2 linked regions of the Magnetococcus sp. PR-3 genome follow. The protein of the gene in region 2 interacts with the protein of the main gene of each other region in a pairwise test. Links are inferred from orthologs where the notes say so. Each region holds a gene or a part of one and is shown on either strand. Other genes may lie near its edges. The genes, in order: V5T57_RS03850 and rpsB.

Evidence for each region.
Region 1: the proteins of rpsB (region 2) and V5T57_RS03850 interact in binary tests that used the Escherichia coli proteins (3 or more experiments, as listed by UniProt). The link is inferred for Magnetococcus sp. PR-3 from one-to-one orthologs.

Annotation. Positions count from the first base shown.
Region 1 is NZ_JBAHUQ010000003.1:199,747-206,903, reverse strand. The notes cover bases 1,801-4,681. They hold V5T57_RS03850 (RNA-binding S4 domain-containing protein), read right to left. Parts: upstream 3,499-4,681; coding sequence 3,103-3,498; downstream 1,801-3,102. Other genes in these bases: yhbY (ribosome assembly RNA-binding protein YhbY), read left to right, coding at 4,513-4,681; V5T57_RS03840 (hypothetical protein), read right to left, coding at 3,968-4,201; V5T57_RS03845 (hypothetical protein), read right to left, coding at 3,498-3,785; V5T57_RS03855 (CHASE2 domain-containing protein), read left to right, coding at 1,801-2,632. In the rest of the region: V5T57_RS03860 (DUF7354 domain-containing protein), read left to right, coding at 1-369; more of V5T57_RS03855, read left to right, coding at 560-1,800; more of yhbY, read left to right, coding at 4,682-4,833; V5T57_RS03830 (hypothetical protein), read left to right, coding at 4,837-5,151; V5T57_RS03825 (IS110 family RNA-guided transposase), read right to left, coding at 5,601-6,527; V5T57_RS03820 (hypothetical protein), read left to right, coding at 6,734-7,000; V5T57_RS03815 (hypothetical protein), read right to left, coding at 6,997-7,157. UniProt on the Escherichia coli protein: Involved in the recycling of free 50S ribosomal subunits that still carry a nascent chain. Binds RNA more specifically than DNA. Binds with very high affinity to the free 50S ribosomal subunit. Does not bind it when it is part of the 70S ribosome.
Region 2 is NZ_JBAHUQ010000034.1:35,835-42,875, reverse strand. Bases 2,872-5,636 are described here. They hold rpsB (30S ribosomal protein S2), read left to right. Parts: upstream 2,872-3,737; coding sequence 3,738-4,535; downstream 4,536-5,636. Other genes in these bases: tsf (translation elongation factor Ts), read left to right, coding at 4,620-5,531; V5T57_RS16885 (L-threonylcarbamoyladenylate synthase), read left to right, coding at 2,872-3,474. Outside these bases: carbamoyltransferase HypF, read left to right, coding at 1-172; V5T57_RS16895 (class I SAM-dependent methyltransferase), read right to left, coding at 169-771; ilvD (dihydroxy-acid dehydratase), read right to left, coding at 836-2,701; more of V5T57_RS16885, read left to right, coding at 2,854-2,871; pyrH (UMP kinase), read left to right, coding at 5,704-6,423; frr (ribosome recycling factor), read left to right, coding at 6,426-6,983. UniProt on the Escherichia coli protein: Required for ribosomal protein bS1 (rpsA) to bind to the 30S subunit.

The sequences.
Region 1 (7,157 bases), on a different replicon or contig from region 2:
AGCCATGCTCTGACCCTGGTACCCGGTAAGCATAAGTACCAAGTCAGTGTCATGCAGGGTGCTGATGTACTCTACAGCCCCAAAAAGCCCAGCACCGTTGTATGGCTGAGCGACTCTGAAGATGCCAAGCTGAAGAAGACCATTGCTGACATCCAAGCTGCTGCCCCTGGTGATGACTTTGTGCTGGCCAGCTTCCTGGATGAAAAAGGGCTGACTGTTGCTGCGATGGAGCACTACAAGAAGCACTTTTCAGATTATCCAGACGACAATGACATGCGTCCTCTGCTGATCAAAGCCTACCACGATCTGAAGCTGAAGAAGCTGAAGATGAAAGAGGCCCTGATCTACAACCAGATGATGGAAGACTAAGCTTAACCAGCGGCTGCCAACGGTAGCCACCCGGTTGTGAATGAAAAAAAACCCACTTGGAGCTAAGCCAAGTGGGTTTTTTTGTCTGCACTGGGTGCACCCACCCCCCAAGCTTATGCTATGGTTGGGAAATGGTAGGGATACCTACCATCTATTTTATAAACCAAAGCCCAAACGAGAGGCTTGAACGGTGAAAAAACAATCATTTTCCCAACGGTGGGACATTTGGGTCACCATTGTCCTGTTCCTTATTGTCATTCCATTGGAGGTTAAGGAGCCTTTTTCATTTATTGAGGACCAAACCCTCTCTTTTCGACAAATTCTTCGTATGGAGTATGGTCCGCCTGAGCAGACCAAGCTGAATGACAACATTTTCATCGTTAATACGGATGAACAGTTTTTTGAAGAGTATAAAAGCTTTCCGCTGCGTCGTACGGATATTGCCCAGATTACCGCAACCCTACGAGAGCTCGGCGCGAAAGTTGTCGCAGTCGACTTATTGATGGACTTTCCCAGTTCGTATGGGGAAGACGAGCCTGCGGCTGAAGTGTTTAAAGAGGTCGGAAATGTCCTGGTGGTGTCCCAAGGGCAGTTTAACCGGGAAAACAAATTTACCGGTTTGAACTATCCGACCCCAGTACTCAAAGAGGTCACTCGTAGTGGCTACACCAACATCAGCTCCTCCAGTTCGTTGGTGACCATGCTCTCTCGCTTAAATCTGTTCCCTCAGATTATGAAGGAGGAGGATGGTTGGCCTTTTGCCGTACAGGCTCTGGCCATGTTCAAGGGGGTTGAGCCAAGCTTTGATGAGAAGACCCGCGTACTGACCATTGGTGATTTGAATATTCAGCTGGATCAGTTCAACAGCTTCTACATCGATTTCCCCAAGCTCCAGCAGGGTGCGCGCTTCCTTAGTGAGGTTAGAGGAATCTCCGCGATGGAGATTTTGGAGCTGGATGAGGATGAATACGAAGATTATTCCTTCTTGGTGAAAGATAAGATTGTCCTGTTGGGGGATACCTCTGAGGTCTCTCATGACTGGTTTGATACACCGGTTGGTATGGTCTATGGGGTCGAGATTATTGCCGATACCATCAGTACACTGATGGCCCAGGGAACATTACACCCCGCCTCAACGGTGGCTGAGGTGATCTCGGCACTGCTGTTTATGCTGATCTTGGTTAATGTAAACTTCTGGTTGGCGCATCCCGCTTTACGGGCTGTGTTGGTGGCAGCCCTGTTTGCCACGTTCATTGGCTTTACAACGTGGATCTATATTAGTAACGGTGTGGTCTTCTCCATGAGCTATGTGCTCTTGGCTGGCTTTGTCTCCTATTTGGTGATCAACCTTAAGGAGTACCTGGCTGAGCGTAATCAAAAGGCGATGATCAAGGACACCTTTGGCCACTATCTGTCACCCAAGGTGGTAGAGATTTTGGTTAAGGATCCCAGCAAGCTGCAGTTGGGTGGTCAGCAGCGTGAGATGACCGCTTACTTCTCAGATGTCGCAGGCTTCTCCTCCATTAGTGAGAAGCTGACACCGGAAGAGCTGGTACATCTGCTCAATGAATACCTGACAGAGATGTGTAATATCATCGCCGATCAGGAAGGCACGGTGGATAAGTTTGAAGGGGATGCCATTATCGCCTTCTGGGGGGCGCCACTGGATCAACCTGATCATGCTATTCGGGCCTGCCATGCCTCCATTGATATGCAGAACTTAATGGTGGATATGCGCAAACAGCTCACGGAGGAGGGGCGTCCCCTGCTTAACGTGCGGATGGGTGTGAACACGGGTCCTATGGTTGTAGGGAACATGGGCTCTAAGCAGCGTATGGACTACACCATTATGGGGGATGCCGTAAACTTAGCGGCACGTCTGGAAGGTGCCAATAAGTTCTACAATACCTATACCATGATCTCTGAGTTTACCCACGAACATGTGAAAGATACCGTGGAGTGCCGTGAGTTGGATACGGTTCGAGTGGTGGGTAAAAAAGAGCCCATTACCATTTATGAGGTGTTACAGCGCAAGGGTCAGCTTAGAGACCGCCAAGCAGACCTGCTGGAGGCCTATTATAAAGCCTTGGATATCTACAAGGGGCGGGACTTTAAAATGGCGATTGAGGCGTTTGAGAAGGCGCTGAAGATTGTGGAAGATGATGGTCCCAGCCGTACCTATGTAGACCGTTGTCAGCTCTACTTGGAGAATCCACCACCGGATGACTGGGATGGTGTCTTTAACTTTACCTCAAAAGGGTAAAGGCAGTATGCAAAAGGGCGGCTCTTTGGAGCCGCCCTTTTTTGTAGGGAGATGTTTTTTTTAAGAAGAAACATAGCTGTTGTTGATCTTCCATCGACCCATTTCTCCCCATAGCACCCTAGGTTCGTCCTTTTTTTGGTGGGCGACCGTAATGTGAGATCCATGTGTGTGAGCAAGGGGTAAAAGGGGGTCGTATCTTGAAAGCTAAGAAGAGAGACGTGCGGGAGAGACCTCTTGGTTGATGGGAGGGATCCGTTTTCCACCGTTGTGGATGGTTGGTCTACAGGTAGAGGCACCCTAGGCATATGGTACGATCCATGGGGGCAGGTGACTAAAAAGGGGGGATCTTGGGGGGATGCCTAAGTGTGGTTTATCAAGGTTTGCCCTAAAGCTTAGTCTGGTAAGAATATAAGAATAGGCTTGGGTATAAGGATGATACCCCCTCAAAAGAAGGGTATTGACTGGGGAGGTTAGAACTTTAAGCGATCCAGAGCACGTCGGTCCCGTTTGGTGGGGCGTGTGGAGCCATAGTCTGGTCGGCTGTTTCGTTCGGCACGTTTTTGGGCGGAGATCTCCTGGCGGGCCTCTTGGCTCTCTGGCTTTTCGGTGTAGAGCTTTTGGGCCTCAGGGGCCGGGCCTCGTTTATCATTAAGTCCCTCAACAGTCACCATAAACCGGTAGGGACCTTTGGTGATCTCTAGTTCATCCCCCACCTTGACCACACGGCTGGGTTTGACCCGTTGTCCGTTCAGGTGTACATGGCCACCATTAACGGCATCGGTGGCGATGGCACGGGTTTTAAAAAAACGGGCAGCCCACAACCATTTATCGACCCGCAGTTTTTCTTCTGTGAAATGGTTTTTCATTAGGGTTTGCTTTCCACTTCACGGCAGATGGCCTGTAGTGCCTGTTTGGACAGCGTACTACCCTCGCCCAAGACCGTTTGAACCGATTCTGGTAGGCCTTTGGTGACCTCACCATCTCCAGCTTTTAGCCCATAATCCAACCCCAATACCCCCCCAACAGCCAGCATGAGCCATAAAAGCATGGTAATACCGTTACTGATGATCTTTAAGGCGCCAACGACCACGGCAACAGCACTAACAGCAATGATAATCCACGCGACGACACTGGGGTCTGATAGATCAGGCATAATCATTTCCATTCATTAAATGCGATGTCAAAACAGATCAACCCAACAGGCAGGTAGGCCCAAACCTGGGTAGGTAAAGGATACCGGCTTTCCTGCTGTTTCCACTTTGGAAAAAGGGATGTGCTGGCATGGTTGACACATCGTCATACAGGTTATGGCTGGTTGATATCCATCCATAACCGTTAGCGGTTACCAAAATTGTTCTCTTTTCCACAATCTGGGCAGGTCCAGGTAAGGTTGTTACAGGTCATACCCCAGAGATTATCCTGCATACAGGTTTGGCACATCATAAAACCACAACTACAATTCCAGGCAAAAGGTAGCTTATCGTCTTTACAGGCGACACAGGGGCCATAGCTACGCCCTGCTTTTTTACGTAACATCTTTGGTTGACGGGCTGGTTTGGCTTCATTCATCACATATACTCCTCCATGTACGCTCTATGATAATCGGCTCAAGGTCCAGGTTCCATGGGTGATGGTGGTGAGATGACCATAAATAGGTTAAAATGAAAGATTGAGCGAGAGTACGCGCTCTTTTTTAGTTTAAAAACGTTGGCCCTCTATGTGGGTTAACATATTCATTTTCAACAGTATAATGCTGTTGAGCAGCGTGGTGTTCTGGTACATCACATTGCCCATGTCTCTCTTTTGAGGGTTTTTTTGGGAACAAGCACCCATGAGATCCCCTCCAAGAGCGGCAGGTTGGCTTATTGGAGTTTACGAACGTGTCACTTGCGGGTTTTCAGCGCAAACATCTTAAAGGTCTTGCCCATTCCCTTAAACCTGTTGTGTTTGTGGGAAAAGAGGGGGTGACTGAATCGGTTCAAGCAGCCATTGAAGAGGCGCTACTCATCCATGAACTGATTAAGGTGCGCTTTCTGGATTTTAAAGAGCAGCGGAAGGATCTGGCGAAAGATCTGGCCAAGGATAGCAAGAGTGAGTTTGTGGGTATGATTGGCCATTTGGCCATTCTTTACCGCATGCATCCTGAGCCGGAGCATCGTCGTATTCAGCTGCCCAAAAAGAAGAAAAAGAAGGACAACTGATTCATGCAGGAGCGTTTTCGCGGGATTACCGAGTCGGAAATTGAGTGGGATGAGCGTATTCCCATTGCTTTGACCATGACCCTGAATAAGGGACAGAAAATTCGGGTGGATCTGGTTACCCGTCAGATGCAACAACTGTCGGGTAAGCCCCTTAAAGAGAAGCAGCATGAGTGGGTGCAGCACATGGCTGACTATCTGTTGCGTCAGGCACTACTCAAGCGCCAGGAGGATGAGGGTGGGGATAAAATGGAAGAGGCTGGTAAGCAACCTCTAACCTTTACTCCCAGAATTGACCCGGATGTCACCTGGTGGGGGTAACCCTGTTGTGATCAAATAAAAAAGCTCTATGGATTTTTCCATAGGGCTTTTTTCTTATGGGTATCTCTGTCACGCAGAATCCTCACAGGGCTGTTTTCCACGCTTCCATAGCCCGCAGGAACCCAACACATTCCTTTGATGGGGCTGTGGGATTGTGGAAAATAGCCCGGTTGGGAATGTGGTGTTGAAGTAACCTTTTCTTTTTCGTGCGCAACGCACCAAGTACCATTCGCTACCCTGTTTGAAATGGGTTGCCATTTTGTGACGTCACCGGGGTGACCAAAAAGCCCTCGCAACCCAATTTAAGTTCAGGCTGTGGCAGGATCTAAACTCAGTCGCCACAACTTGATAGCAAGTTTCCGAGCCAATGCTGCAATGGCCTTTTGCGTTATGGAGCTACGGCTGACCAGTCGATCATAAAACGCTTTGGCTTGTTCATCTTTGGCCCGTCAGATCCAAGCGGCTTCGATTAATAGGCTACGCAGACGCTGTTGTCCAACAGGGCGTAGATGTCCCCGGTCATGCTTGCCGCCACTCTCCCGAACCATGGGAGCCAGCCCCTGATAGGCGGTGACCTGTTCTGAACGGCTAAATCGTTCGGGGTGGAAGAGTTCGGCAGCACATGTGGCAGCGACCACATGTCCGACACCATCAGCGGTTTTCAAGCGTTCGATGCGGTTTTGTTGACCGCAAGTTATAGCCTGGGCTTTGATCTGTTTATCGATCGATTGCTGTTCTTCAGTGAGAAAGGCCCATTCCCGCAGGTGGCTGTTGAGTGTTTGGCGGGTAGCAGCCGCAAGCTCAAGTTGATGCAACTGCTCAATGGCTGCTTTGCTCCAATGATCGAGATGTTCAGGTTCAATGGCGCTGTTGCTTAAAAGCAGGCCACGCATTCGCTGTTTACAGCGGCGCAGGCCATCGGTCAGCTGATGACGGTGTCGCACCAAGGTGCGGAATGCCTCTTCATGCTCGGAAGGGATGGCGATGGGACGTAGCAGACCGGAAGCGGCGAATTCAGCCAGCTTACGGCAATCAAGCCGGTCGGTTTTATGGGTTGGAGCGACAGGTCGAGGAATACGGCTTGGGGCAGCTACGGTGATGGGCAGTCCTGCCGATTGAAGTGCACGGGCCAAACCGTAACCGGTTGGTTCAGCCTCCTGGGCAAACATGCCCACCATCACCGGCAGGGATTGCAGCATTTGGATCAGAGTGGTTGGTTCCGGGGGCATGGTCAGGTCGGTCAGCTCCCCATCTGGCCTGAGTAGTGCCACACGCCAACTCTGCTTGTGAACATCCAGACCGATGTAGACCAAACTGTTTTCAAAACCGGCCAAAAATCGTTCAAATTTGGCTACACTGAGTATGTCGTTAGCCATGTCGGTACCGCCTGTTCTGGATTCATACTCAACACCAGATTAACAGAGATACCGACATGGTATGTTATAGGTGCCTGTGCCAAGTTCCAGGGATAGAGATCGTTTTTAACCCAGCCGACCCCCTTATAAGAGGGGGCTTAGGTGCTTATGTATGGCGTGGGCGCAAGTCGTTGGCCCCTATGGATGTTTGGCAGGCAAAGGATCCGATGAAATATCGACTGATCAACCGTGTACATGGTACAGAGGCCTGGGTGGAGAGTCTGGATGGTACACTCCCTTTTAAAGCCGCCCGCAAGACCTGGAAGGTGCTGTGTGGAGAGCGCCTTTGCCATTGTGGGGGGCCCATGAGTGAAACCGAGCCGCCCGAGGATGCCGAGGGTAACCGCTACCGAATCGATTTTATCTCATCCCGTGGGGAGATCGCCGGTTTTCGGCTGGTGCCTGAAGATACCCCTCCCGAAATACCTGGCTAAGGGTGCTTCGGCTGCGGTTTTGCTTCACAAAGCGGTCTTAACTCCTGTACCACAGGGGCCAAACCTCGGGCGACTGCACGAACCCGTTTGCGTAGTGCTTCCTCTTTTTCTGGGGTCATTTGGGTAAAAGCCGCTGTCGAGGCAAACAGATGTTCTT
Region 2 (7,041 bases):
GGTGGGACTGAGTGGTGGCGTCTTTCAAAATCGTCATTTGACAGAGCAGGTGGTTACGCGGCTACAGCAACAGGGTATGCCTATTTTGCTGCATACCCAACTACCGATGAATGATGGTGGGCTTGCCTACGGTCAGTTGGTGGAGCTCGCAGCCATTCAAGCACAGGATTAAACCATTTTTTCAAAGCGAATGGCGTAATGGTACGGAAGAAGGGTGTCCGTTGCCATCCATCGAAATCCCGCAGGTTCGACCATGTCACGAACTTTTTGTGGGGTCATACGTAAGCTGTATTTTGGCCCCCTGGGTTTGCCGAGAACAGGGGTATCCTTTTGAGCTCTTTTATGCCAGTTAATCACAATCAACTGGCCTTGATCCGCTAAGGCATGATAGACGGATCGGCTCAGTTCCGTTGGCTCAGGCACACCATGAAAGGTATTGGCGATAAGCACATGGGTAAGAGGCTGCTCAATATGCTCTTGCAGCGTTCTAGCATCTCCCGTAATCCAATGACACTTAGAGAGATTGAGGGTAGCAAAACGGGCTTTTGCCTGCTTGATCATCTCAGAGTCAATATCCAGCGCATAGAGCTCCGCCATGGCCAGTTGCGCCAAAGCAGCGGTGAAATAGCCATCTCCACAACAGAGATCCAGCACCCGCTGACCTGGACGAAACCCCAAGGCTTTAAGCATACCAAAAGGATCGGGCCACAGAGCCTGCCACCATTCAGGATCTGGCATGGTCGTCGCTGGAAAATAGTGTTCAATATCCATGGCTCTCCCCTTTTATAAAAGTAGGGCCAGGACCTATTGGCCCTGGCCCTGCTCGATATCCGGCTTAGCCGCGTTTGTGCTGTATTTGGTCCAGGTTTCTAACAGCTCCCTCAGAAGCAGATGTGGTGAGAGCTGCATAGGCCTGCAATGCTTTAGAGACAACCCGTTCCCGACCAACAGGACGGAAGGCATCCTCCCCTTTAGCCAGCATGGCCTCACGTCGTGTGGTTAAGGCTTCTTCAGAGAGCTTCACCTGCAAGACGCGGTTGGGAATATCGATCTCAATGAGGTCTCCCTCTTCCACCAGGCCGATGTTACCCCCTTCAGCTGCTTCTGGAGAGCAGTGGCCAATGGAGAGTCCTGACGTTCCGCCAGAAAAACGCCCATCGGTAATTAAAGCGCAGGCTTTACCCAGTCCTTTGGATTTCAGGAAGGTGGTTGGGTAGAGCATTTCCTGCATGCCCGGTCCACCTTTGGGTCCTTCATAACGGATCAACACCACATCGCCTTCTTTAATCTTGTCAGCCAAGATGGCTTCACATGCCTCATCTTGACTGTGGAAAATCCGTGCTGGCCCTGTGAAAGCCCAAATGGATTCATCCACACCCGCTGTTTTGACGATGCAGCCATCTTCTGCAATGTTTCCAAATAAAATGGCTAGGCCACCATCTTTGGAATAGGCATTTTCACCATTACGAATACAACCTTCTGTACGATCATCATCCAGACTCTCCCAACGGGCTGACTGGCTGTAAGGCTCAATGGTGGGAATACCGCCTGGTGCGGCATAACAACGCTCTAAAGCAGCCTCACTTACCTTTTCAGAGACGATATCCTCTTTCTTTAGGGCTTCTGCCATGGTCGGGGCGTGCACTGTGGGGCAGCTGTCATCCATTAAACCAATGCGGTTCAGTTCACCGAGAATGGAGAAAATACCACCTGCACGGTGGACATCCTCAACATGGTATTTGTCGGTGGATGGCGCCACTTTGCATAAGCAAGGGACTTTACGGGAAAGGCGATCAATATCGGCCATGGTAAAGTTAACACCCGCTTCACGTGCGGCGGCCAACAAGTGTAGTACGGTATTGGTAGATCCACCCATGGAGATATCCAACGCCATGGCATTTTCAAAAGCTGCCATGGTTGCAATATTACGGGGAAGTGCAGACTCATCACCCTCTACATAGTAACGACGGGTCAATTCCACAATATATTTTGCGCCATCTTTAAAGAGCTGTTTACGGGCTGTATGGGTTGCCAGGGTTGTACCGTTACCAGGCAGAGCCAGACCCAGAGCCTCTGTTAAACAGTTCATGGAGTTGGCAGTAAACATACCAGAACATGAGCCGCAGGTTGGGCAAGAGGAACGCTCATAGCGCTCCAGGTCAGCGTTAGACACGCTATCATCACCCGCTGCAATCATAGAGTCGATCAAGTCAACTTTGCGAGCTGTACCATCCGTCAACTTAACCTTGCCTGCTTCCATGGGGCCGCCAGAGACAAAGACCACAGGGATATTCAACCGCAGAGCGGCCATCAACATGCCGGGGGTGATTTTGTCACAGTTAGAGATACAGATCAGGGCATCGGCCGTATGGGCATTGCACATGTACTCGACACTGTCTGCTATGATATCCCGAGAGGGCAGGGAGTAGAGCATTCCGCCATGGCCCATAGCGATACCATCATCTACAGCGATGGTATTAAACTCCTTGGCGATCGCACCACTGGCCTCAATCTCTTCAGCCACCATCTTACCCACATCCCGCAGGTGTACGTGTCCTGGTACAAATTGGGTAAAGGAGTTTGCTACAGCGATGATGGGTTTACCGAAATCCTCTTCCTTGACGCCGGTGGCCCGCCACAGGGCGCGGGCACCCGCCATATTGCGACCATGGGTAGAGGTTCGGGAGCGGTATTGAGGCATTGCGTTGTCCTTCTTCGTCATTTACGTGTATGATGCCGGTCCTTTGGGGCTTTGTGTTGCCCAATCGTACCAGCTGCAGAAGGAAAATACCCTTCTGAAATGGGTGCTGCAACACTCTTTAGTTTCGGCAGCAACAGTGAGTTATGTGTATCATGAGCCAATATTTTAAGATCCATCCTGAAAATCCACAAGCACGCTTAGTTAAACAGGCTGCGCAAATCCTGCAGCAGGGTGGGGTTATTGTCTACCCGACAGATACGACCTATGGCTTGGGTTGCCTGATGAGCAACCGTAAAGGGGTAGAGCGGATTGTTCGTATTAAGCAACTGTCAGATACCCACCAACTGACCCTATTATGTGCGGATCTTTCGGATATCTCAAATTATGCCCGGGTTGATAATGGCTGTTATCGGCTCTTAAAGCGTTTTTTACCCGGTCCTTATACCTTTGTGTTGGAAGCGTCCCGGGAAGTCCCCAAAAAAATCTTGCCCCGTCGTAAAACCATTGGCTTGCGAGTACCTGATCATAATATTTGCCATGCTCTGCTTGAAGAGGTCGGCGAACCTTTGCTCTCCACTTCGGTTCGGCTTCCAGGTTACGAAGATATCTATACAGACCCTTCATTAATTCGTGATGCTTTAGAACATCAGGTAGAATTGGTTATTGATGGCGGTATTCTCCCCGAGCATCCTTCCACAATTATTGATATGACCAGCGGACAGCCTGAGCTGATTCGTGAAGGGGCTGGTGAGGCCGCAAAAATCTTTAAATAACCAATTTTTACAGGTGTTTGAAGTTTATTCTATTTTTGTAGTCATTCAATAAATGCACATCATTTCTTTTAGAGCCTCTGTTTGTTACCAATTTTCCCCTTCCATGGATCGATTAATTCCTTGAATTACGATGCGCTTAATGGTAGAAAGCGTGCACTTTTAAATCTGCACGCAGCATGGACCGCGCCCCCGGTGCCCTCATAAGGGTTGGGCGCTAATAATGGCCATGTTGCGGAAGAACAACCGAGACATGGAGAGACATCATGGCTAAGTATTCTGTTCGCGAACTGTTGGAAGCGGGTTTCCATTTTGGTCACCAGACCAAGCGCTGGAACCCCAAAATGAAGCGTCACATCTTTGGTGCCCGTAACGGCGTCCATATCATCAATCTTCAAAAATCTGTTTTGAAGCTGCGTGATGCATGCAACTTTGTTCGTGATACCGTTCAAGGCGGTGGTACCGTTCTGTTCGTTGGCACCAAGCGCCAAGCTGTTGAGCTGGTTTCTGCTGAAGCCAAGCGCACCGGTATGTTCTACGTTAATCACCGCTGGTTAGGTGGTACCCTCACCAACTGGCGTACCATCCAAGGTTCCATCCGTCGTTTGAAAGATATCGACAAAATGCGTATCGATGGCACCTTCGAAGCCCTGACCAAGCGTGAGACCCAACAGCTTGATCGTGAAGGTTTGAAAATTGAGCGCGCCCTTGGTGGTATTAAGGATATGGAGCGCCAGCCTGACCTGATCATTGTTGTGGATACCCGTAAGGAGTCCATTGCTGTTAAAGAAGCCAACAAGCTGGGTATTCCTGTGGTGGCTCTGGTGGACAGCAACTGTGACCCTGATCCCATCGACTACCCCGTTCCCGGTAACGATGATGCCATCCGCGCATTGACCTTGTTCATCTCCAAAATGGGTAATGCTGTTCTGGAAGGTCTGCAGTTGGCTGGCCGTGAAATCCCCAACAGTGGTATTTCTGCTGAAGATGAGGGTTCCATGGAAGCTCAAATGCTTGAGGAAGCTGGTGAAGGTGAAGCTGCTGCGGAACAGGCTGAAGCCTAATCAAAGTGTACCAAGGGCAGATGGCCGGGTGGCCATCTGCTTTTTAGATAGATCGTAAAGTTTTTGGCAGAATGGGGAAGTACCATGGCGGTTACCGCGAGTATGGTGAAAGAGCTTCGGGAAAAGACCGGAGTGGGCATGATGGATTGTAAAAAAGCCCTTAAAGAGACCGATGGCAACATGGATGCAGCTGTTGATTGGCTGCGTAAAAAGGGTATGGCTTCTGCCCAGAAGAAATCTGCCCGTGTTGCAGCTGAGGGTAAAGTCAACACCCTCTCAACCGGCACTGTTGGTGTCATGGTTGAAGTGAACTCCGAAACGGACTTCACTGCCAAGAACGATGGTTTCATCAACTTTGCAGATACGGTCACCAAACTGGCTGCGGACTCTGGTGCTACAGATATTGATACCCTTAATGGTGTTGATTACCCTGAGACCGGCCGCAATGTTGGCGATGAACTGACCAATTTGATCGCCACCATCGGTGAGAACATGAACCTGCGCCGCATGGAGCGCATGGAAGTCTCTTCCGGTTTGGTCAGCAGCTATGTACATGCTGGTGGTAAAATCGGGGTCTTGGTTGGTCTGGAGTCTGAAGCTTCCAGTGACGCCCTGCAAGAGCTTGGTAAAAAGCTGGCCATGCATGTAGCTGCGGCTTCCCCTCAGTTCTTGGACCGTGACAATGTTGATAGCGCTGCTATGGAACGTGAAAAATCAGTTCTGGTTGAGCAGGCCAAAGCTTCTGGTAAGCCTGACAATATCATCGAAAAGATGGTGTTGGGTCGGATGAATAAGTACTATGGCGAAGTGTGCATGCTTGAGCAGCCCTTTGTTATGGACCCTGACATGAAGGTTTCCAAAATTGTTGACGCTGCCGCCAAAGAGCTCGGTAATGCTGTGAAGGTTACCGGCTTCTCCCGCTTCCAGTTGGGCGAAGGTATCGAGAAGAAAGAAGAAGATTTTGCCGCTGAGGTTGCTAAGCAGATCCAGGGCTAATCAAATGATGAAGACCCATACAGACAGGGGTCCGATAATTGTTAACGATCGGTTGGATCGAGAGCGTGTTATCGACTATACTCTGTGTGGTTGAAGTCGTTACTAGGGCACCCTTATAGGGTGCCCTAGACGTATAGACGGGGCACGAATTGAGTCAGGGGTGGTAGCAACCATGGACGCAAACAGGCGTAAACGGGTACTCTTAAAACTCTCTGGTGAGGCCCTGATGGGAGAACAGGCGTATGGTATTGCGCCAGAGTTTCTCTCCTACCTGGTCGAAGAGGTTCAATCAGCTCAAAAGCTAGATATTGAACTGGCACTAGTCATTGGTGGTGGCAACATTTTTAGGGGTGTTTCAGGGTCAGCTCACGGTATGGGCCGCACCCGTGCAGACCAGATGGGTATGCTGGCAACTGTCATTAATGGCTTGGCATTACAATCTGCCCTCATGCAGTCCGGGACCGACGCTGTGGTACAAACCGCACTGGAGATGCCAAGGGTTGCCGAACCTTTTGATCATGACACTGCTAAAAATCACATGAAGAACGGTCGTGTCGTTATTTTTGTGGCTGGTACAGGTAATCCCTATTTTACCACAGATACGGCTGCGGCTTTAAGAGCTGCTGAGATTGAAGCCGATCTGTTGCTTAAAGCGACCAAAGTGGATGGGGTTTATGACAGTGACCCGGTTAATAATCCCCAGGCTAAACGCTATGAGAGCCTGAGTTATCATGAGATTCTAACCCAAAACCTCAAAGTTATGGATATGACAGCCATCACCTTGTGTCGGGAGAATAAAATTCCCATTGGTGTCTTTTCTATCTTTGAGCGCGGTGCTCTGACGTCCGTGCTGCGTGGTGAACCCAAAGCGACCATCATTGAGGAGCGTTAATAATGGATAATCCCCTGATTAAAGATCTTGAAGGGCGCATGAAAAAAAGCCTCGCTGCGCTTAAAGAAGAGTTGACGAGCTTACGTACCGGACGGGCATCAACCAGCCTTCTGGATAATGTGATGGTCGATGCGTACGGATCAATGATGCCTCTTAATCAAGTTGCATCCATGACTGTTCCTGAAGCGCGCATGATCAATGTCCAGCCTTGGGATAAAGGTCAGTTGGGTGCCATTGAAAAAGCAATCCGTGACTCCGATCTTGGTTTAAACCCAACCAACGATGGACAGCTGATCCGCGTCCCGCTCCCTGAGTTAACCGAGGAGCGCCGTAAGGAGCTGGTTAAACTGCTGCATAAATACAGCGAAGCAGCCAAGATTGCTGTCCGTAATATTCGTCGTGATGGTATTGAAGGATTGCGTAAGGCTGAAAAAGCCAAAGAGATCTCCCAAGATGAAATGCACACGCAAGAGAAGCATGTGCAGGAGTCTACGGATAAGTATGTTAAGCAAATTGATGAAGTGGTTGATGCCAAAGAAGCGGATATCATGCAAGTTTGATGTGGCGTTTGGGCTTTCGTTTTTTCTCGAAAGCCCAATTCCCCCATCCCTTATCTGT